3 regions of the Petrocella sp. genome follow, and region 1 is predicted to be linked to each of the others. Evidence: riboswitches for the same ligand, from Rfam matches in the RefSeq annotation. Region 1 holds a riboswitch; each other region holds the start of a gene.
The links. A riboswitch is a leader RNA that binds a small molecule or an ion and turns the genes downstream of it on or off. The one in region 1 is predicted to bind cyclic di-GMP.
Positions count from the first base shown of each region.

Region 1 (8,255 bases):
ATTTCTGAATGGTTCGTCATAATAATATACCATTAACCTTTCACCTGAAATACCTAAGAATATAGCTTTTTATGTCTATGCTAAAGTGTCAAAACTAAGTTTCACTAAATTCGCCTGCCATATGTAGATTACGTTGATACATTCATAACTACATATGGTAGGTGAAAGTTCAACTATATAGTTTTTACGCCTTAACCAATAATCTATTATAAAATAACGATTTTCATTCAAATAAAGCATTAACCTTAGTTAATGCTTTATTTGAATATACATGAAATAAATTAATAATTATTTAACTCCGAGGTAGAACCCACTGTTCAGTTAATACAACTTCTAATTCAATAATTTCTGGCTTTTTCCACTCTTTCTTCACACTAACACCTCCTTCATCTTTTTTATGATTTAGTATACTATTTAGTATACTATTTATTACGCTTCTTAATATATAAACCTAACCCGGATATACTGCTTCCTAGTAGCATCAATATACCAATTGGTGTTCCTGATGTTTCAGGTAAAGCTTGAGGTATGATTATAGCTTCATCTAAAATAACCTCTTCAAGCTCTGGCACCGCTTCAGGTATTTCTACTATTTCATCCGGTATTTCTATTTCTTCTGGTTCTGGTTCTGGTTCTGGATCTGGTTCTGGTTCTGGATCTGGATCTGGATCTGGGTCACGATCTCTACTTCTTCTTGTATAACTGAAGTCTCTGGTTGCTATAATATCTTCATCATCGACAAATACTAACGTTTGAGAATCTTTAATCTCTTCTTCATAGTCAACGTCCAGTGCAATTGTCCTAAAAACTCTGTTTGAATCATTATTAGTAGATTTTAATAGCACTTCCAAATCTTCATCGTCACCTGTTTTGGTGTCATCACCTGTTTGGATGTCGTCACCTGTTTTAGTGTCATCACCTGTTTGGATGTCGTCACCTGTTTTAGTGTCGTCACCTGTTTTAGTGTCGTCACCTGTTTGGATGTCGTCATCTGTTTTGGTGTCGTCACCTGTTTGGATGTCGTCATCTGTTTTGGTGTCGTTACCTGTTTGGATGTCGTCATCTGTTTTGGTGTCATCTTCTAAAGTTTCTTTATATTCAACCTCTACAGGTATAGGTATCAATTCAGTATGTGTGCCTGTCAACCTATACGCTTCAACCAATGTGCCTTTTAATGTTATTCTAAGATTTTCATTAGCAGGCAAATTACTTTCACTGATGGTCAACTCGACAGATACTAAAAAATCTCCATTTCGGGTTAAGTCTTCAGTCAATATACTTTTATTATATGATAATTGAGCATTAAGTTCTTCAGTGTCCACTTTCGTACCATCTGGCAACTGAATGTAATAATCAAAGTTCAGTGTCACAATGCCACCGGATCTTCTATAGCTTGGGCTTGTTATAACCGCTTCATACTCATTCGGTGATGCCATTGGTGATAATTCCAAAAAATAATTATAAAGCATTGTAATATCACTATTTGCTACAGGTGAATACATTGGTGTTCCATTTACTATTTTCCATATTGCATATTGAGTAGCTGTTATTACATCATCTTTACTTAGGCTTTCCACCTCTAGATTGTCTTCAATTTCCTTCAAGTTAAGATAGGGTAGAGAGTGAGCTAATATCGCCCTAACCATATTATCATCATTATTATCACCAAGCGGGATAATGTCTCCGTAAACTGAGTCTACAAACATCTCCATGGTTTCATCAAAACAATATGCTTGCAATAAATCGCCTGTTTTTATGTCATATAAATTAAAAATAAAAGTATTGTCAACATCTGCCCCCCGTATAAAGCCATCCAAACCGCCACCAGGATATGGTGTCCAGTAAAAACTACTACCAAATACACTTGTTGACATCAATAATGACATAATTAAAATACTCGATAGGACCAAACTTAATTTCTTTTTTATTTTATAGTTTTTCATCTTCTTCTCCTCTACAATAGTCGGATATCATTGTTCAGCTACTATTGCCCTTAAATAAAGTATTAGCAGAATCTTGTTTATATTCCCCTCATAACTTACTATAACATTGTAATATTTCGCAAATACCAACAAATATTTGGAAATAAAAAAAGCTGCTTATTATTTTAAGCAGCCGAACTATCATAGTCTAAACCTTAGATTCTAGCTTTGCGCCCTTCTTTTTCAAGAAGTTTGCCAAAATATTATGTTTTATATTTATAAAACTAATCCTTATTACCTATTATATCATTTTTGCACCATAAGTCAATCCTTACTAGAAGAATAAATATATTATTTATTCTTCTTTTTTTTCGACTTTGTCACAACCACACCTATTATTTTCGCATTTACCATCTCTAACATATCATGCATTTTAATTAAGTGGTCTTTACGAGTTTCATTAAGAGCGGCAATAAGAATAACACCATCGACGATCCTTGATAAAACCGTTCCATCTGAATAGTTCATAATAGGTGGTACATCCATCAATACAACATCATACTCCGCCTTCATCTCCTCTATCAAGGGCATAATTTCCGGCCTTGCATAGAGTTCAAGGTTGGATACTGATGAAGTACCTGCTGTCAAAATACTTAAGCCCTTTATTTGTATGTTTTTATTTACACAGTCTTTTAATTGTTTCTTTTCAAAAAGTAAGTTTGTTAAACCCGGCCGTTTAGGCACCTCAAATAGATTATAGATCTTAGGGTGTCTATAGTCGCCTTCAACCAATAGTACTTTTTTTCCTAACTGGGCTAAGGATACAGCCAGATTTGTTATAACTGCTGTTTTATCATCATCTTCATTGGCGCTTGCCAACATGATGATTTTTTTTCCACTACTTACGTTTATATGACTAAGTATAGATCTTAGAATCTTGTACGCTTCAGATACATATGAATCAGGTTCACTTATGATAATGATTTTTTCTTTTTTCATAATCTATTAGCCTCCATTGTATAACTAGGTAACTCGGCTAATATTGGTAACCCTAAAAGCGCTTCTATTTCTTCAACGTTCTGTAATATTTTTTTGGCCAATACTGCTTTATAAATCATAAACCCTAGACCTAGCAATAAACCTAAGCTACTACCTACCATCATAAATATGATAGCAGATGGTCCTATAGGACGTTCAGGTGCACGCGCTTCATCAATAATCTGAATGTTATCCAAGCCTACAATTCCCGTCACCGCTATAGAAAGTTGATTTGTATATGCATTTGCCACTTCAGCTGCTATTTTAGGATTGTTGTCTCTATAGCCTATAGAAAACAAACGCGTTGTTCCAATATTAGCAATACTCATATTTTCTCTTAAATCTTCAATCGGTATGCTTAAATTAAGCTCATTAATAACATTTTCTGCTACTAATCTGGTCCTTAGTATTTCTTTATAGTCGTTAATTAATTGTTGCGTCATTTCAAATTCTTGAATCATGATTCTTGTATCTGCGTCTACGCCTGATGGATTTCCTATAAATATTGTTGTGTGAGCTTCATATTCAGGCGCAACAATGATCGTTCCTACCACAAAAGATATCAATATGCCGACTAATATAAAACCTATCAGTATCCACCATTTTTTTATACACGTATTCAAAAAATCACTAAAACTAATCTCCAGGAAGTTCCCCATAGCAGTCTCCTTAATAAACCTTCTTATATTTTATCGTAATGAATTAATACCTATCATCTTATTAACTCAGCTTATCTTAGCATTCATTGGCCAACTTATCAAGACCTGACAGTTCAAAGCAATTATTTTATTCATCTTCAAAATTTACGGCATCCTTATAGCTGATCTCATATAAATAACCCTTATCAATTTTTAATATTCTATCGCAGATTTTTAATGCAGATAATCTATGGGTTATAATAATACAAGTTGGTGATTGCTCTAATGACTGTATTGTTTTTAATACTTGCACTTCTGTTTTTGAGTCTAAAGCTGAAGTGGCCTCATCTAAAATAAGAATAGGTGCTTTATGAAGCAGTGCTCTTGCAATGGCAATTCTTTGAGTTTGTCCTTCAGATAGTCCAACCCCCCTTTCGCCAATGTGAGTCGCCATAACATTTTCAGTTTCTCGAATGAAATCCCATGCACTTGCAGCTTTTGCGGCCTCCTTTAGTTCCTCTTCTGTTGCATCCTCTTTACCCAGTCTTAAGTTATCTTCTATAGAGCCCGAAAAAATATTGTTACCTTGTGGAACATAGGAAATGAACCCTCTTGCCTTAGTACTCACCTCATACTCTTTTTCTCCATCTAGTATAGATATATGACCCTTTATAGGATTTAAAAGAGACATTAATAAATGTATAAACGTAGTTTTTCCTTCACCTGAAGATCCAATAATGCCTATTGTTTCTCCTGGTTCAATTTCTATGTTAATATTTTTTAGTACATAATTATCTTTGTTATAGTAAAAATCGACTTGTTTATAAATGATACCTGCCGAAGTCATATCTGAAGAAAAGTCAGCTTCAAACTCGCTCTCCATTTCTTCTATTTCTCTAATTCTTTCAACAGAAGCCAAAGCATATACAATCGCAGGTATGGAAGTCGCCACAGTGATCAATGGCCCTTGTATGTTTCCTATAAGTTGAATGAGTGCCATAAGTGTTCCGAAGGTTGTTGTACCTTCTGCTATCTTCACCGATCCCCATAAGAAAACAAGAAAAAATCCCATCCATGAGCTCATTGTAACCAAAGAAGATGAAATGACCGTCAATCTTGATCTTGAAGCCACTAAGTTTACCTTTTCCTGTTGCATCGATTTCGCTTTATTAAAACTCATTTTTTCCAAACAAAATGTCTTTACCACCAACATGTTTTGAATAGACTCATTGATAAAAGACCTATAGGTAGACTCAATTAACTGACTTTCAATATAAAGCTTTTTAAGTCTTTTAGAAAAAACTCGTATAAATAATGCCGCAAGAGGTATAACAGTAATGATCACAACGGCCAACCTTGCATCAATATAAAATATAGAAATAAATGAGCCAAAAACCAGTATACTAAGCGTAACAATATTCGGAATCGTTGAAATAATGACTTCTGTTATTTCATCAACATCACTGGTCATTCGTGTTAAATAATCACCACTATGGTATTTTAAAAATTGCATCCATTTTGTTTTGACAATTCTAGTGTATAGCTTATTTTGTATACTATTTGCAATTGTAATATCTCCTTTTTCAAGTAATATTGTACGAACTGCTTTTACACCAATATCAAACAAAATAATCCCACCCAATAATAGCAAATAATGATTCATTTGCTCAATATCGGCAGCTGTAGCTGAATCAACCAACCATTTTGTAACCAATGCTCTATAAATACCTAGTAAAGCTGAGATGGCACCAAAAAAAATAATTGCAAATACAAAATGACTAAACCCTTTCATTGTAACAAGCAACCACTTTAAATTAATGAATATTTCTTTTGTTTTCTTTTTGTCAATCTTCTTGCTCATTTTTTCGCCTTTTCCCAATATCTTCACCTGTTAGTTTAAACATAATCTTTTTTAGCTGTTCCAAAACGGTGAACCCTTGTTCTGGTCTAGTCATACTATAAAAAATTGTGTTCTTTACCGTTAGTAATAATGTCTGATAGTACTCATTTGTGAACCTAGCAACATCATATAATTGACCACAATATATATTTCTTTCTATATGCTTTATTTTATCGATTCCCTTTAGCTCTTCTAATATAACCGCTTCAGTCATACCTGTTTGAATCTCCACAATCACTGTAAGTGGCATTTTTTCTTCAATATAATTTTCTTCAAGCTTTACTATATATTTATCTTCTTCCATACTGGATTGTTTCAAATTCTGAAGATTATAGCCCATTTTCAAAGCCGTATCACTACAAAGTCTCTGTTGTGGAAATGCAGGATGTACAAAACATTTCGAATCCCTATCCACAGATAAAACCGATATGTCATCCGCCAAAAATCCATAGCCTTTCTTTCTAAATGCTGAACATAGACTTGTTTTTCCGGCACCACATTCTCCCGTTATAATTAAGGCTTGCTGTCCAACGCTTATTGCACTTCCATGCATTGCAATTCTATTTCTTTGAATAAGTAATACGCCCATTGCTGTACCTAGAAGATAAACAGTAACACAGTTCATATCCGACTCTTTATAAAGTTCAATAAGGATGTGATCACCATTTGTTACATAGTATTTTGCAACACCCTCAATATCAAACAAAAATGCCGTCCTTGATAATTGATACTGGTTGCTTTCTTCTAATACATTTTTTATAACACTTGGAGCAGTGCCCAGTTGAATGCATACATCATATTTACCTTCACTTATATTCAACTCTGGTAGTTTAATTTCTGAATACAGATTTAATCCAAAGGCTTTATAATAATATTTTTTTCTTTCTAACATCTGATACCCTCATCTTTATCATATAATACTTTGTTAAAAGGTCAAAACTAAGTTTCATCAAAATCACATACCTTATATATCGATACAAATTAATTCTCTTACATACAAATCTCTTATAAAATCGGATACTTCTTCCTGGCATCTTTGTTTGTCAATCTCGTAATGTGTTAACAAAAAACCGACTATAGAGTTTATCGTTTGAGGCTCATCTAGTATTTTCCATATCATAGATCCAACATTATTAATCCCATAATGAACACCTTTTTCTGTATCGTTAATCACAAGTTCACCATCAAAATCGATAATCATTAACTCTTTTTTTCTTATGATTGCTTCTTGATTAATTTCAAAATAATCCATCTAATACCACCTTTCAAGCAAGGAACCACTCGAATTCATTTGACTCTATTCCAAGCATACAAGAAACTGAAACTTTAGTTAATGATAGCTTCTTCTAATTTCCATGTCAAGTATTTACCAAAGATCTACTTATATTTAGATATTCAAACCAAATCCATCTTTGCTTAAAGGGTCAAAACTAAGTTTCACTAAATTCACATACCATATATAGATTACGTTGATATATTCGTAACTATATATGGTATGCAAAAGTTCTACTATATAGTTTTGACGCCTTAACCATCTTTTCAATCGAAAACTTTTTTCATTAAAAGTTATGGACAAATCTTTTTCAAAGGATTATAATTATTTAAAAAGTCACCTATGTCACATAATATGAGCTTAAGTCCAAAAGTTAGACAATATAGAAATAAACTGTAACCAATACAAGTAACTATGAGGAGGTTAGGTCATGGAAAAATGGAACAAACCTGAGATTGTTGAGCTGCATTCACAATCAACAGAAGCAGGTAGAGGTCGAGGTAACTCTAATGGTAAAAGAAAAGATAAAGGTGAATCTAATCGACCACCTATATGTATTATAGGACCTAGTGGACCAAGATAATGTCGAATTCAAGCACCCCATCTACGATGGCGTGCTTTTTTTTATTCTTCAGAAAGGACCTTGACGCATTCAACTATGTTTTAAAGCTGAATGCTAGAGTATGACTTTCCTAGAGAAGAACAAAGAGGCTGTTGCACTAATTTCTAAGCGCAACAGCCTCTTTGTTTATTCTCAATTATATTTTTTGAAATTAATGTTAATCAAGTTTGATATTGTCAGTTAAAATTGAACCATCACTTGTATTGGCAAGATTAGTAAAACCACTATGCTTATTACCTTTTAAGGTTACGCTGGTACTCGTACTATTATTGAATAGACTTGAATATTTAGCACCAGTATTTACAAAAGTATTATTATCAAATAAAGCGGTTGATCCTGCACCTAAAAATCTTGCTCTTTGCGTTGTAACTTTGTTCATTTCAAAAGTCGAATTTTCTACCACTAGATTTTTAACATTTGAACTGCTGTCAGCATAAAATAGATGCAAGTCACTTATATTCGTCGCTGTAATGTTTGATATGATTACATCAACTAAATTTTGATAAATATTAAAGAGTATGCCTTCCATTCCATTTCCATCAATAGTTACATTCTTTATACTTGATTGATACATATTTTTAATTCTAAATGCGCTTTTTGGTACGTCTGTAATTGCTGTCGGTTCCATTATCTTTACATTATTGATGTCTACATTTGATACATTATCAATACTGAATCCCAAATCCACTCTAACGATGTCTACATTTGATACGGTTACATTGTTTGCGCCACTGAATATTAAAATACCTACTCTTGAGTCTTGGACCCTACTGTTCAATATATTAATGTTAGTAGATGCACTTGTATTGGCATAGCCATTATATAAGTGTACACCCGCACCTGGTGAGTTCTCAAACAATAC
Region 1 covers NZ_JCBCDA010000131.1:828-9,082, reverse strand. Annotated here, with positions in the region: gene AC6F8J_RS14570 (Cys-Gln thioester bond-forming surface protein) at 423-1,943, opposite strand; cyclic di-GMP riboswitch class I at 2,108-2,189, opposite strand; gene AC6F8J_RS14565 (polysaccharide biosynthesis tyrosine autokinase) at 2,274-2,921, opposite strand; gene AC6F8J_RS14560 (Wzz/FepE/Etk N-terminal domain-containing protein) at 2,918-3,619, opposite strand; gene AC6F8J_RS14555 (ATP-binding cassette domain-containing protein) at 3,747-5,459, opposite strand; gene AC6F8J_RS14550 (hypothetical protein) at 5,443-6,390, opposite strand; gene AC6F8J_RS14545 (PqqD family peptide modification chaperone) at 6,463-6,750, opposite strand; gene AC6F8J_RS14540 (hypothetical protein) at 7,202-7,354, shown strand; partial or broken gene AC6F8J_RS14535 (glycoside hydrolase family protein) at 7,551-8,255, opposite strand, start outside.

Region 2 (6,628 bases), on a different contig from region 1:
CTCTGTTTTAATCAGCAAATATATGGTGAGGAAGCTTATGCCCATGCATCAAAATCATTAATATGATCTTTTGCAAAGGCCATAAAGGTTCTGGGTTTCTTCCCTGTAAGTTTATAGAAGTCATCTGTAACCACTTTGGCTGTGCCCAATCTCGTCATAAAATATAGCACAACCGTAACATTCACATAAGAGGGGTCGAGACCTCTTTCTTTTATATAGTAATAGCGGTATCGCAGAAAGCCCAGCTTCTTATATTGAATCTTTCTCCCCGTTACTTAACTTAGAATCTCTGCAATCTGATAGTAATCTATTGCTTCAGGTCCTGTAATGGTATAGGCTGTATTTTTGTGTTGTTCAGATTCATGTAGAACGGTTGCAATTGCAAGTCCTATGTCTAGGTACATTTTTCATCAAACTCTTGCTGAGTTTTTCTTTTTTCCGGAATTAACACTCTCATCGACATATAGTGCCGAATCGTATCGATGCTGGTATGGTTTAAAACTGCAAATCGGCCTATTCTCATATATTTCTCCATAGTAATCGTGTTCATTCATGGGATGAATGGTATCCCTACTTACATTACAATTATAAAGAAAGTATCTCTTAAACATAAGCCTAATGGTATCTTTATTACAGACGATAACTACCGCATTTTATATACGAATAAAACCTTTCACAGCATCACTGGTTATCAAGAGCAAAACCTTGACTCCGATTTATTAACAGCCGGCATACACCTAACAGACAAACAAAAACATATACTATCCACTAAAGGCCTATTGCAAGGAGAATTCGAGCAAAAACGTTTAGGTGACATGCCCTACCCTATGCAACTGTACATCACCAGGATTGTCGATGAGGCCACTTACTATCTGGGCCTTTTTAAAGATATTTCCGAGCAAAAAATTAAGGACCAGCACCTGAACTACCTTCGTTTCTATGACTTTGCCACTCAGTTACCAAATAAGGTCCTGTTTCAAGAAAAAATAGACGCTCTCTTACAAACCAATAGCGAATCATCCTATGTCTGTCTCTTAATTAATATTGACAACTTTAGAATTCTTAATGGGCTTATCGGTACTGAAGCTTGTGATCAACTCATCAAGCAGTTTTCCGACCGTTTGTTGCAATATGAACCCCCACATGACCTGATTGCTAGAACAGAAGGGGATGAATTTGGTGTTTTTTATCAACTTAATCTTGATGAGATTATCCTTAACCATTTGACTTCTCTCAAAAGACACCTTACTAAGCCCTATTTGCTTAATGATGAACTTCACCATATCACTGTAAGTTTCGGCTTTTCTTGCTCGCCCGAAAACGGTGCCACCGCTGAAAAACTGCTTAAAAATGCAAGTATTGCCCTGAATCATGCAAAGAACAACGGCAAAAATCAGATTGTTAAATACGAGGATGCCTTTGAATCTATATCTGCTGAAAACTATGAACTCCTAAAACATATGCGTTTTGCGCTTGAACAAAATGAAATGTTTTTGCATTTTCAACCTCAAATTAATGTACACACCAAACATGTTGTTGGTGTTGAAGCCTTATTGCGTTGGAAACACGATGATCATTATATCTCACCAAATCAGTTCATCCCCCTTGCAGAGCAGACTAGACTCATCATTCCTATTGGCGAGTTTGTACTTAAAGAGGCTTTTAAGCTTGCTGAAGATTTCTACAAATCTAATACATCTATTGTTGTTGCCGTCAATATTTCTGCCGTGCAACTCAAATGGGATTTTTTATTCGCTCAGGTTATGCGTTTGAAGCAAATCTATGCCTTTCCTAATGAAAACATTGAATTTGAAGTGACTGAAAGTCTTCTCATAACGAATGAAGATGAAGCTATTGATGTGATTATTGAATTAAAACACATGGGCTTTCTCATTACCATAGATGACTTTGGCACAGGCTATGCTTCACTTAGCTACTTAAAACGATTTCCCTTTGAACGTATTAAGATTGACCGAAACTTTATTAAAGATTATCCTAAAACGGATGATGGTAGCATAGCAAAGCTGATCATTAATCTAGCAAAAAACATGAATATCGAAATCGTTGCAGAAGGCATTAAAACCTTAGAACAATTAGAATTTCTAAAACAACATGATTGTCATATCATACAAGGTTATTATTTCTCCAAACCTTTACCCAAAGATGGCTTAATGAAATATATTCATGAGATGAATGATTGAAATATGTAATCTTGGCAAGAAAAGAAGCTTGGCTTCGTTATGATCCCTGCTCATATTTCTGAATGGTTCGACAGGAAAGGTCTTTGACGTATTCTGCCACGCTTTTTGGCTGAATACTAAAGTATGACTTTCCTTGAGAACAATAAAAAGGAGTTGAACGTTTCGATTCAACTCCTTTTTTCCTATGCTACTGTATAGTATCTACTATTGTATCTACTATATTGTATCTTCACTATCGACCACTACTGAATCTTCTTCTGTTGGATCCACGACAACTTCATTTTCTTCATCTGTGATTTCTTCAACGACTTCATCTGCTATAATCTCTTCATCTACTTCAATGGTTTGAGCTTCTTCATCCCAAGTAACCTTTAGCCCTAGGTTCTCAGCAATAAATCTTAATGGCACCATGGTTCTATTGTTCATGACATCGGCAGGTACATCTATTGTCGCTTCAACATCGTTGACATAGGTCATATTGTTTAATAAGTCAAAGACGATTGTTGTACCATCTTTAACAATTGTTACAAGTTTTTCTTCACTGTTCCACGTTACGGTCGCTCCCATTGCTTCTGTAATAGCTCTAACCGGAATAAGGGTTCTACCTTCTTTTATAACCGGCGGAGTATCAAACTTGACATCTCTGTTTTTAAAAAACACATTTTCAACTGGAATCGTTCTCATATTTTTTAGATTATTAAAGCTTTTATAGACTTCTTGTAGCTGGCTTAGTTCTTCTTCTGTGTACTTACTTCTTGCAATCTGCTTCATTAGCGCAAGCTTATTCTTCAAATCCGTTTTGTAGGTGTCTTTTTCAAGCTTCAATGCTTCAAGTTCAGCTCTTAGGCTTTCTATTAATGCTGTATCACCCGCTTCTTCTGCAGCTTCAAGTTCTTCTTCTAAAGCATCTAGTTGCTCTTCTAGACTATCTTTTAGCTCTTCTAGCTGGTCCTTTTCTTGTTCTAAAAGTTGCTTTTCAAGCTTCCAAGCATTTTTCATTTCCTTACTCTTACCTTTTCCCTTATTACCCTCTTCTTCTACTTCTGCATCATCATCGGTTGTTACTTCTTCATCAGCTTCACTTACTGGTGATGTCAGATCCACCTCTTCTGCAAATGATACCGCTGAAAATGCAAATGTCAGTACAAAAATCATAAGTAATGCTAATACTTTGTTGAATTTTTTCATCTTAGTTCCTCCTTAATGAATGATTGTTTTTTAATCCTCAAAGCACAAAAAAAGCTCTGGTTGGATTGCCAAACAGAGCTAATACATTATTCCTGTATTTTCAGTATTTGGTAACCCGGCTACCTTGGTCATAATCACCTTAAGGCCCGTGGCTTTGCGTCCCCAAATTTCCTTGGGTTTGCCTTTATCGTTTACTTGATAACTTTATTACTTGTACTACAAAGTATAGTCTTATAGAACCGTTTTGTCAATGATTCAAAGAATGCAGGTCACTGTTTTCATACCCTAATCTTGATGGCATTAAAAGATTCTTGAAAAACTTTTATGCGGTCTTCTTCAGTAAACGCTTCTAAAGCTATGAGCTGTTCGGTAATGTTCCCTAGAGCTGTCGCTTCTTTTACGCCATAAACAAGTTGTTTTTTGCTGTATTTTTTGATCAACTGACATAGTAACTGATCTTGGACGCCACCACCAAAAATACAAACACGATCATATTTTTTTCCTATGGCTGTTTCAATTTCAGATAGTGTTTTTGTAATCTGTTTTGCAAGACTTTCTTCAATAACACGTACAATCTCGCCTATACTCTTTGGCACTTGTTGCTTTGTTTCTTTACAATAATCTTGAACCTTAATCGGCATATCTCCGGGTTCAAAAAACCGAGGGTCATTAATATCGATTTCACTTCTAATGACTGTGCCCTTTGCTAATTCAACCATTTCACCAAAGTCAATATTCATACCATTGTTTTCCCAGTATTTTTTGGATTCTTGTAAAATCCAGAGTCCGACATGATTTTTCAGAAGATTCACCGACGGATAGGATCCACCTTCATTGGCCAGGCCATATTCAATCACCTTTTCATTCATGGTCATCTGCTCTTGCTTGGCACCGACAATAATCCATGTTCCGGTAGCAATAAACAGATAGTCGTCTTCCATCGGTAAGCTTTGTAAAGCCAGTGACGTATCGTGACTTGTCACCGAGATAACATCTAATGACTCAATACCTAGTTCATTTATGATCTCATTCTTCACAGATCCTAGGTTTGTGCCTGATTGTATAATCGGCATAAATAATGATTTTTTGAATCCAAGATCTTGAATCAATGATGTGTTCCAATTCATGGTTTTATAGTCAAAAAGTTGTGTTGTCGTTGCCATACTGTATTCCGATAGCTTTTTACCTGTTAAAAAGTAATTGAATAGATCCGGAATATTAAGAATAACATCCGCATGATCCCATCGTATATAACGATCTACCATTAATTGATTAATCGTATTATAGCTCACACAGTCCATACCCGTTTCACTTTTTAATGATGCCTCATTTTTCTTTTCTAAAAGTAGGGCTAAACCTTGGTTACATCGTTCATCTCTATAATGTATTGGGTTTGCCATCAATTCACCTTCTACATCCAATACACCATAATCCACACCCCAAGAATCTATCCCAATACTTTGAATTTTGCAACCTAGATTTTTGGATTTTATCAATGCTGTTTTTAATTCAAAAAGTAAGCGTGGAAAGTCCCAATAGAGATGGTTATTCATTTTTACCGGGCTATTGGAGAACCGATGGACTTCATGTAAGACAATCTTCCCTCGGTTGTATTCTCCAATGATAGCACGTCCGTTACTTGCACCTAAATCAAAGGCTAAAACTTGCATCTAAGAACCTCCTTTTGCTTATTTTTTATAAAGAGCTCCATAGGTTTGACATGCTCTAAAATCTGCGCCTTCTAAATCTTTGCTTCCAAATCCACGCCATGCTTTCGGTCTGAATATACGATGAGAATCAACATTATGCATACTTACCGGTATTCTTAACATAGATGCCAGTGTAATGAGTTGATCACCTATATGTCCATAGCTAATAGCGCCATGATTAGCACCCCATGTATCCATAACCGAATAGACATCTTCAAATGCACCTTCACCTGTTAAAATCGGTACAAACCAAGTTGTCGGCCAAGCTGGATCTGTTCTTTGGTCCAAGGTTTGATGCACTTCATCCTCTAACTCTACCGTGTAGCCTTCTGCAATCTGTAAAACCGGACCAAGGCCTTTAATAATATTAATTCTAGACATGGTCACCGGCATATTCCCTCTTGTAACAAAACGTGTTGAGAACCCACCACCACAGAAATACTCGCTATTTGCCGGGCAGAATCTTGTGGCATCAAGACAGCGTTTTACCTCATCTTCTTGAATCTCCCAATAAGGTTTCATCATTGGTTGTCCATCTATATCACTTTGCTGCCCAGTTCCATCAAGGGTTGTTGAACCACTATTTATTAAATGAATGATACCATTTTTGGCAAGACCTGTAAGTTCATGTCCCGTTACGCGTTTAACAGCCTCTGGACTCCAATAGGTTCTTACATCTGAGAATATTTGGGCTGTCCCAGTTAATAGATGACCAAATAGCATTGGTGCCCCATTTAGGCTATCATTCTCTGTGGCAACTATAAATGCTTCACGAATACCATTCCAATCAAAGGATGAATTTAAGATTGTTTCTAAAAAATCACCATTTGGCAAATAGTCCGTCCACTGTCTTTGGCCTTGAAATCCTGCGGCTATGGCATGGTGTCCATCCGCTTCTTCTAGGAATCCAAGCTCTTTGAGCTTCGGATTACCAACCATTAGGTCTCTAAATATAATGGTCATCTTGACCACATACTCCCAATAGTTATCAAGATCTTTGCGGTCCCAAGGATTTTTGTTATAATCAGGACCTTCTTTACAGTTGTCTTTTACCCAAGCTAATGCTTTTATATATTCCTCTTCATCATATATTTTTTCTTGTATACGTCGCGTAATCTCACACATATCCACGTATTCATTTCGCATGCCTAAATAGTCATTAAAAAAATTAACATCCACGACTGATCCTGCTATACCCATTGATACGGTACCCACGGACAAATATGCTTTATCTTTCATTGTTGCAACAGCTATGCCTGATTTTACAAAAAGCAATATTTTACGCTTTACATCTTCAGGAATCGTTTCATCCTTTCCATCTTGAACATCTTGACCATAGATGGTAAATACCGGTAGACCCAATTGATCATGGCCTGCGGCTGCGGCTGCTAAATATACCGCTCCGGGACGTTCTGTTCCGTTAAACCCCCATATTGCTTTTGGACGCACCCCATTCATATCAATTGTTTCCATGCCATAACACCAACTCGGAGTTATCGTTATAGAAAGGCCAACACCTTCCCGTTGGAA
Region 2 covers NZ_JCBCDA010000049.1:25,994-32,621, forward strand. Annotated here, with positions in the region: gene AC6F8J_RS05895 (MATE family efflux transporter) at 1-61, shown strand, start outside; gene AC6F8J_RS05900 (hypothetical protein) at 36-158, opposite strand; gene AC6F8J_RS05905 (hypothetical protein) at 276-404, opposite strand; gene AC6F8J_RS05910 (MerR family transcriptional regulator) at 395-523, opposite strand; gene AC6F8J_RS05915 (EAL domain-containing protein) at 558-2,201, shown strand; gene AC6F8J_RS05920 (stalk domain-containing protein) at 2,418-3,389, opposite strand; cyclic di-GMP riboswitch class I at 3,496-3,582, opposite strand; gene AC6F8J_RS05925 (FGGY family carbohydrate kinase) at 3,668-5,059, opposite strand; gene AC6F8J_RS05930 (L-fucose isomerase) at 5,078-6,628, opposite strand, start outside.
Region 2: another riboswitch for cyclic di-GMP. It lies ahead of AC6F8J_RS05920 (stalk domain-containing protein); the one in region 1 lies ahead of AC6F8J_RS14570 (Cys-Gln thioester bond-forming surface protein).

Region 3 (6,628 bases), on a different contig from region 1:
GAATATATTTTAACAAGTGTAGAAGTTTTTTTTGCATTTGATGAGGACTCAAAGTTGATAGAAATTTGGGTTAGCAAGATGACGGATGTGCCATAAGGTTGTTCATAAGAAGTTGTAAAATAAAGTGTAAATAATCCAAAGCTATTTTTCAATAAATCCATAGTAGTTGTTCAGGGAAATACTGCTGATATGCTACCGAGGACTGCCCCTTTTAAAATCGTATCTGACTTAACACCTGGATTCCTGCTAACTCATAACGAGGTCGGCAGGAATCCAAGACTAAAAGGAAATCATGATATTTCAAGAGTGTGAACGCTATTGGTGGCTATGATATTAGTGATAAAGCTGGATTTATTAAAGACGAAATGTCAAGTATCCCTTCATACCTTAGGAAAACATCTTGATAACAAAAATAATACGAATATAGAAAAAACCAACTTCAATAAACAAGGGAGGTTAATATGATAAAAAACTGTTATTTTTCTTGACGAGGGTAGCTTTAATTCTTCTTTTAACACCATCTATTCCATTACATGCGTCGCCAACTTTTGCAATTGGTGATTATATTGAATTTGGTTCCTATTTAAACGAACCCATTCTTTGGCGAGTCATCCATCTTGATCATAATAGTAATCCTCTTCTTTATTCAGAACATATGTTATGTGCCAAGTCTTTTGATGCTGCAGTTAATAATCATGAAAATGAAGAAAGAAAAAAATATGGAAGCAATGAATGGGAGACCTCGACTATTCGTCAATGGTTAAATAGTGCGCACATTTTATGCACCCTATGATCAGGAGAAGGTTTTTTTGGCGGATGGGAATTTCACAACGGATGAAATCATTCCAACGACACATAAAACGCTACTTCCTACTATTGATAAGCATAAAAAAGAAGGTGGTACAGAACCACATATTTCTGTGGACTCTCCATATGGAGCGATAGCTCAAAACTATGAAAATGCATACTATAAGACTATAACAGATAAAGTGTTTTTTTTATCGGCATATGAGTTGCAGAATCTCGTAGTGGGTAGTCGTGCACATATAGATATCAATGGGGTTAGTCGATCACCAATAAGAGTAACACCTACCAAGTCTGCAGTTAAAGACCCTGCATTAACTAGTAATATATTATATTTCACACCAAGTCTAAGCTATTCTTATTGGCTTCGTACACCTCAATCTACTACAGAATACAGGGTGCTTCCAGCAAAGAGTTGCACAGTTTTGAATCATAGGGCTTATGAAAGGAAAGTAGTGGTGTTAGACCGGCATTATACTTAAATCAAAGTTCTATGATTATAAAATCAGGTTCAGGTACTCTAATTAAGCCCTATAAAGGTAATTGCAAAACGCTTTCTGAGAATTAGATACTAGAGCAGAAAACGGAGTTGTGGACAAAAATTTATATTTGAACTAATATTGTTATTAACATGCGATTAATGGTTCCATGCTCTAGAGGTATTTATAATTTTGTATCCTATCAGCAAGTATAACTGTGAGTAGCTGAGTAATTCCAGATAACAATAAGTCTGCATGTAATGTTTAGTATTTTGAGTTTTACGATTAGAGATACAAAAGCTTCAAGACCAGAAATATCAAAAATAGTTGAACAATTGGAATAAATTTCAGCAAAAGAAAGCTGGATATGTGCTAATATCTCGAGTTTTGAAGTAAAAACGGCGCAGCCCTTTCAAGTATTGGGATGCGCCATTTCTTCTATATAGCGTACAGGACTTAAAATTGCAAATGTCAAAATTTTAGTATCTTAATAAATGTTGTATCTGTTGCCGTGTTTGGTATTTGTTATCTAGTGTCATATTAAAGGCTTTGCTGCAGGCTTTAATGATCTCGTCATAGTAGGTGAATTGGTAGTTGTTTGTATCAAGCGGGACACAACAGTAGTTTTTTAATGAGTTAATGATTTTTCCGACAGGGTATTGGTTTTCAAGCTTTGTTTGCAGCAATCGAATAAGTATCAATGAGGTAAAACACGTTGTAAAGTGAGCATCTATATGGTCGTTTGTGCGGACAAAAACTGGTCTTGAACTAAACTCAGATTTTGAAATTTTAAATGTATCTTCAATACGAATCAAGCCACGGTATATTTCTCGAATTTCTATATCGGACATGTTCAGTTCACTGGTTACAATGGAATAATAGCCATCATATTTCTTTTCTTCTTCGATCTTCTCTAAATTCAAAGCCAATGATTTACCCTTAACTATCTCTCCAGTACTTTTGTCAAAGGCTATGTTAAGGACATATGAGGCTGAGCCAGCAGAAGTTACTTTGTCATATTTTTTTGGGTGACTAATCATATCTTTGGCTCGTTGAATCATAACTTCTCTATCAGCTTGCTGTTTCTTTGCATATTTTTCTGAGTAATAGACCATTTGTTTCTGATCGACAGAGACATCTTTTTTCAATGGATTTTTTCTTCCTGGTTTTGTCACATTTACGTGAAGTGTTTTGGGATAGATTCTTGATTTGTGTTTGAAGGCTATTTCTTCCCCATCATCATTAGTGATTTTATCAACACGATACCCAGCTGAGACAACCCATTCTTTAAAATCTGCATCAGCGCCTCTGATGGACTGGCCGTAGACATAACCGTCTCGTTGATTATAATCTCCTTTATTATCGCCGTTTAGATAGTAGATATTGTCTGAGGTATTTAATCCTCTGTCAGCTACAAAAATAATGCGACTATCTGAAAATTCATTTTTAATGCGGTTAATTATAGGACGCATATGGACCTTTTCGGATTCGTTTCCGGGGAACAAATCAAAAGCGAGAGGAATCCCATTTCTATCCATCAACAACCCCATTTCAACTATGGGATCAGGGCGATGGTTTTTTTCTGGTCCACGTTTTCTGTATTTCGTAGAAACAGGGTTGCCGTCCTTATCGACAGGATTTCCGTTATCATCCAGTGTGTCCATGTCTGACCGCCCAATATCAAAGTAATAATTCGTACAGTCAAAATAAGCTACTGACATATCTCTTGAACAAATATTTGAGGAACGATCATAAATCCATTTTTGAAGAGCTTCATTATTGTTGGAGATAATGTCTAGTGCGTGGTAGACATCGTCAAGCGAAAAATCTTTGAAGTCTTCAAAGAAGAAATTTCGGGCATCATAAGTTCCTTTCTTTGAGGATGGTCTTAGAATTCGTGAAAATACTAGTAAGCGAAAAATTTGGTTCACGCTAAATTCTATGGAAAGATTGCGTGTCTTCCAGTTCCAAAACTTGTCCAACTCTAATCTTTTATACAATTCTTTCAATACAACATAGCCAATGTTGCGAACATCGTTTGTATCTATTCCCATTTTTGTATGAGAGTCAATCTTAATGTTGATTGATTTTTCGGATTTTTTTTGTTCTGTCATCTCCAAGGCTTTTTGAGTGAAGAAAGCGATAGGATCGTCATGTTCAGATTTTAAAGATTCAAGGTATCCAAGACTCTGGATTGTACGAGTTCGGCTTTGCTTGCTGGAACTATCATAATAGCTTTCTTGAATGGCAAGGTAAATACCTTGTGGACGTTTGATTTTACGTAAGTACATAGGCTAAACCTCCTTGCCATCGAGACGATACTCGATAATCAAAGCATCGACTACAGCTTCCGTCTGTCGGCCTAACATATGGAAATGATGTTTAATGCCAGCGTAAACGGAACCATACCAAGTGAGGTCTTTGCTTATTTCTAATAGATAATGATTTCTGTGTTTGTTTTTATAGGCATCATCTGTATAGATAACATCATTTTCGTCACTGAAAACAAGACGATCAAAAATGCTTTCAACTGAATCTGTTAATACGATGGGGAATATATCTGAAGAAGACAAGAGAGCATAAATGGGTTGTATATAGGACAATGGAGTGATAGCGATAACTTTGTTGCCTTTATGAGAGATGAGAGCATTGATAACTTCGCAACGTATTCTATCGCGTTCGCGCAGTGTTCTATTTGTCACAAAATTTTCCAATGTAGTATTGAGATTCTTTTTAACTTCTTCATCAAAATCGTAAAAATCATAACTTAAACGTTGAGCAAGCAGCCTGCCAGCAACGGTTTTGCCCACATTTGAAACACCGAATAATAGTATGTTCATAAAGCGTCCTCCTCTGGAATATACTATTATTATAACATGTATCGCTATATTGCGCCATATATAAAACACAAAAAGTAGACAAGAAAATACCAGTAACCACCAGTAACCACAAGGGATTGCTGGATTGTTTTTAGATATTCACTTCAAAACTCAGGTGGGATACCAATATGGTCTTATATACTCAAAAAAGTAGAAAAGAAATTGAGCATATAAGACTATTAATATTTGAAAACAGATTGACAGTATATAAAATATGATGATATTATATCTTTAATGATAATTTAAAGGCAAACTTATCGAAAGATAAGGACGCAAAGCCAAAGGACCTTAAAGAAAGAGAAAAGGTAGCCGGTTGCATGAATCAAGGATGCTTCCTGGCTTTTTTTTGTATATTTATTGGATTCATACAAGTTAAGGAATGGGCTTAACCGATTGAATAAAGATAGTGTACCCTCCGCTATCAACATGGATTTTGTAAGAGGGGAACATGAGATAGGGGAGCGTAGATGAATAGACTTTAATGGGACACTTGGTCTACTCGGAGCTAATAGTGTAACCGACCTTCTTAGAATCCAACAAATTTTAAGAGGAGAAAAAGAAAATGAAAAGAATGAAGAGAGTTTTAGCAATTGTTTTGTGTTTTACAATTCTTTTGCAAGTTGCACACATCAGTGCTTTTGCAGAGACAAACCCAAATCATCCTGACATTATAGGGCATTGGGCAGAAAAAGAAATTAAGGAATTAATTGACAAAGAAGTTGTAGAGGGTACTCAAATTGACAATATTTATTACATAATGCCTGAAAAAATGATAACAAGGGCAGAGTTTATAACGCTTGTACTCAGGGCACTCTATTCAGAATCGGAATTAGTGGATTTAACATCGGAAGTAAGCAGTGATGTAGCGTACTCTGATATATTGAATCATTGGGGCAAAGACAATATCCTAATAGGAAAGTCATTAGGTTTAATTGAAGGATATAAAGATGGCTCCTTTAAGCCAAGTGCCTATATTACCAGATCAGAAATTGTAACACTTATTATGCGAGTAGAAGGTTTTGAGAACATAGGCCAAGAAGTTTATAATTTTAATGATTTAGAATCTACCTTTTGGGCATATGAAGCCATCCAGCAAGCAGTTAATTTAGGATTAGTTCAAGGCTATCCAGATAAGCATTTTGCGATAAATGCGAATGCAAAAAGAGCTGAAGCCATGGTCATTATAAACAGATTATTAGAACTTTTTGATAAAGATATAGAGAATGATAAAGAGATAGAAGACCCCATAATCCCAGAAGGCATCATAAAAGAAGAAGATAAAACAACATCGAGTACAGGAGGCTCTTCATCCGGTGGAAGTACGAATGCTCTAACATATAAACTAGAAGTTGAAACGATAATAGGTGGAGAAGTTAACATAAGTATTGTAGGAAATCATGCACCTGGAGCAAGAGTAAATGTAAAAGTAGTACCAGAAAAATACTATAATTTTACGGAATGGGCATCAACTGGTGGAGGCTCTTTTGACGACAAAACTTCAAAAGAAACAACATTTACCATGCCAGCAAGCAATGTAACAATAAGCGCAATTTTGACCTTGGAATTTGATGAATATGGCGATGAAGATAATGATGGCCTTTTAAATATTTATGAAGTATTTTATGGTACAGATCCTTATAATCTGGATACAGATGGTGACGGCCTTACAGATTATTATGAAGTATATTACACAGGAACCAATCCTTTAGAAGTTGATTCGGATAATAATGGCATCTTAGATGGGGATGAGGACTTTGACGGAGATGGCCTAACCAATTTAGAAGAACAAGTATTAGGTACGAATCCATGGGATGTTGACACCGATGGAGATGGTCTTAGTGATTATGATGAGATGAATATTCATTCCACAAATCCATTACTGTATGATACGGATAATGATGGATTAAGTGATTCAAAAGAACTTGAAGTAGGAACGGATCCAACAAATCCGGATACAAATGGAAATGGAATCCTAGATGGCGATGAAATATTTTTAATAACAAAAACAGCCTCACAGGAAGAAACAGACCTTAGAGCGGTCCCTACAATAACGATGAATATACCAGGAAGACTGATAGATACTTTGTCTATACGAAAAGTATCCGGGGATAACTTTTATTTGCCGGAAGATATGCCGGGTTATGTTGGTGCGGGCTATGAATTTGATTTAGATGGAACTTTTGATTCAGCAGAGCTAACATTTGCCTTTAACAATGAGTTGCTTCAGAATCAAGAGTTTGAACCTGCAATCTATTATGTTGATGAAGTCAATCAAGAGATGATACTACTTGAGAATCAAACCCTAGATTCAGTAAATGGGACAATATCAGTTACAATCCAACATTTTTCCAAATATGTATTGTTAAATAAAAAAGCATTTGAAAAGGTTTGGGACAGTGAAATCAAACCACCGAGCCAAACGAATCAACCGACAAAAACAATAGCCATAGCGATGTCAATAGACTC
Region 3 covers NZ_JCBCDA010000019.1:221-6,848, reverse strand. Annotated here, with positions in the region: gene AC6F8J_RS02265 (hypothetical protein) at 1-96, shown strand, start outside; gene AC6F8J_RS02260 (hypothetical protein) at 485-793, shown strand; gene AC6F8J_RS02255 (DUF6273 domain-containing protein) at 810-1,286, shown strand; gene AC6F8J_RS02250 (IS1634 family transposase) at 1,763-3,574, opposite strand; gene AC6F8J_RS02245 (shikimate kinase) at 3,578-4,123, opposite strand; cyclic di-GMP riboswitch class I at 4,400-4,483, shown strand; cyclic di-GMP riboswitch class II at 4,611-4,694, shown strand; partial or broken gene AC6F8J_RS02240 (S-layer homology domain-containing protein) at 4,725-6,628, shown strand, end outside.
Region 3: another riboswitch for cyclic di-GMP. It lies ahead of AC6F8J_RS02240 (S-layer homology domain-containing protein); the one in region 1 lies ahead of AC6F8J_RS14570 (Cys-Gln thioester bond-forming surface protein).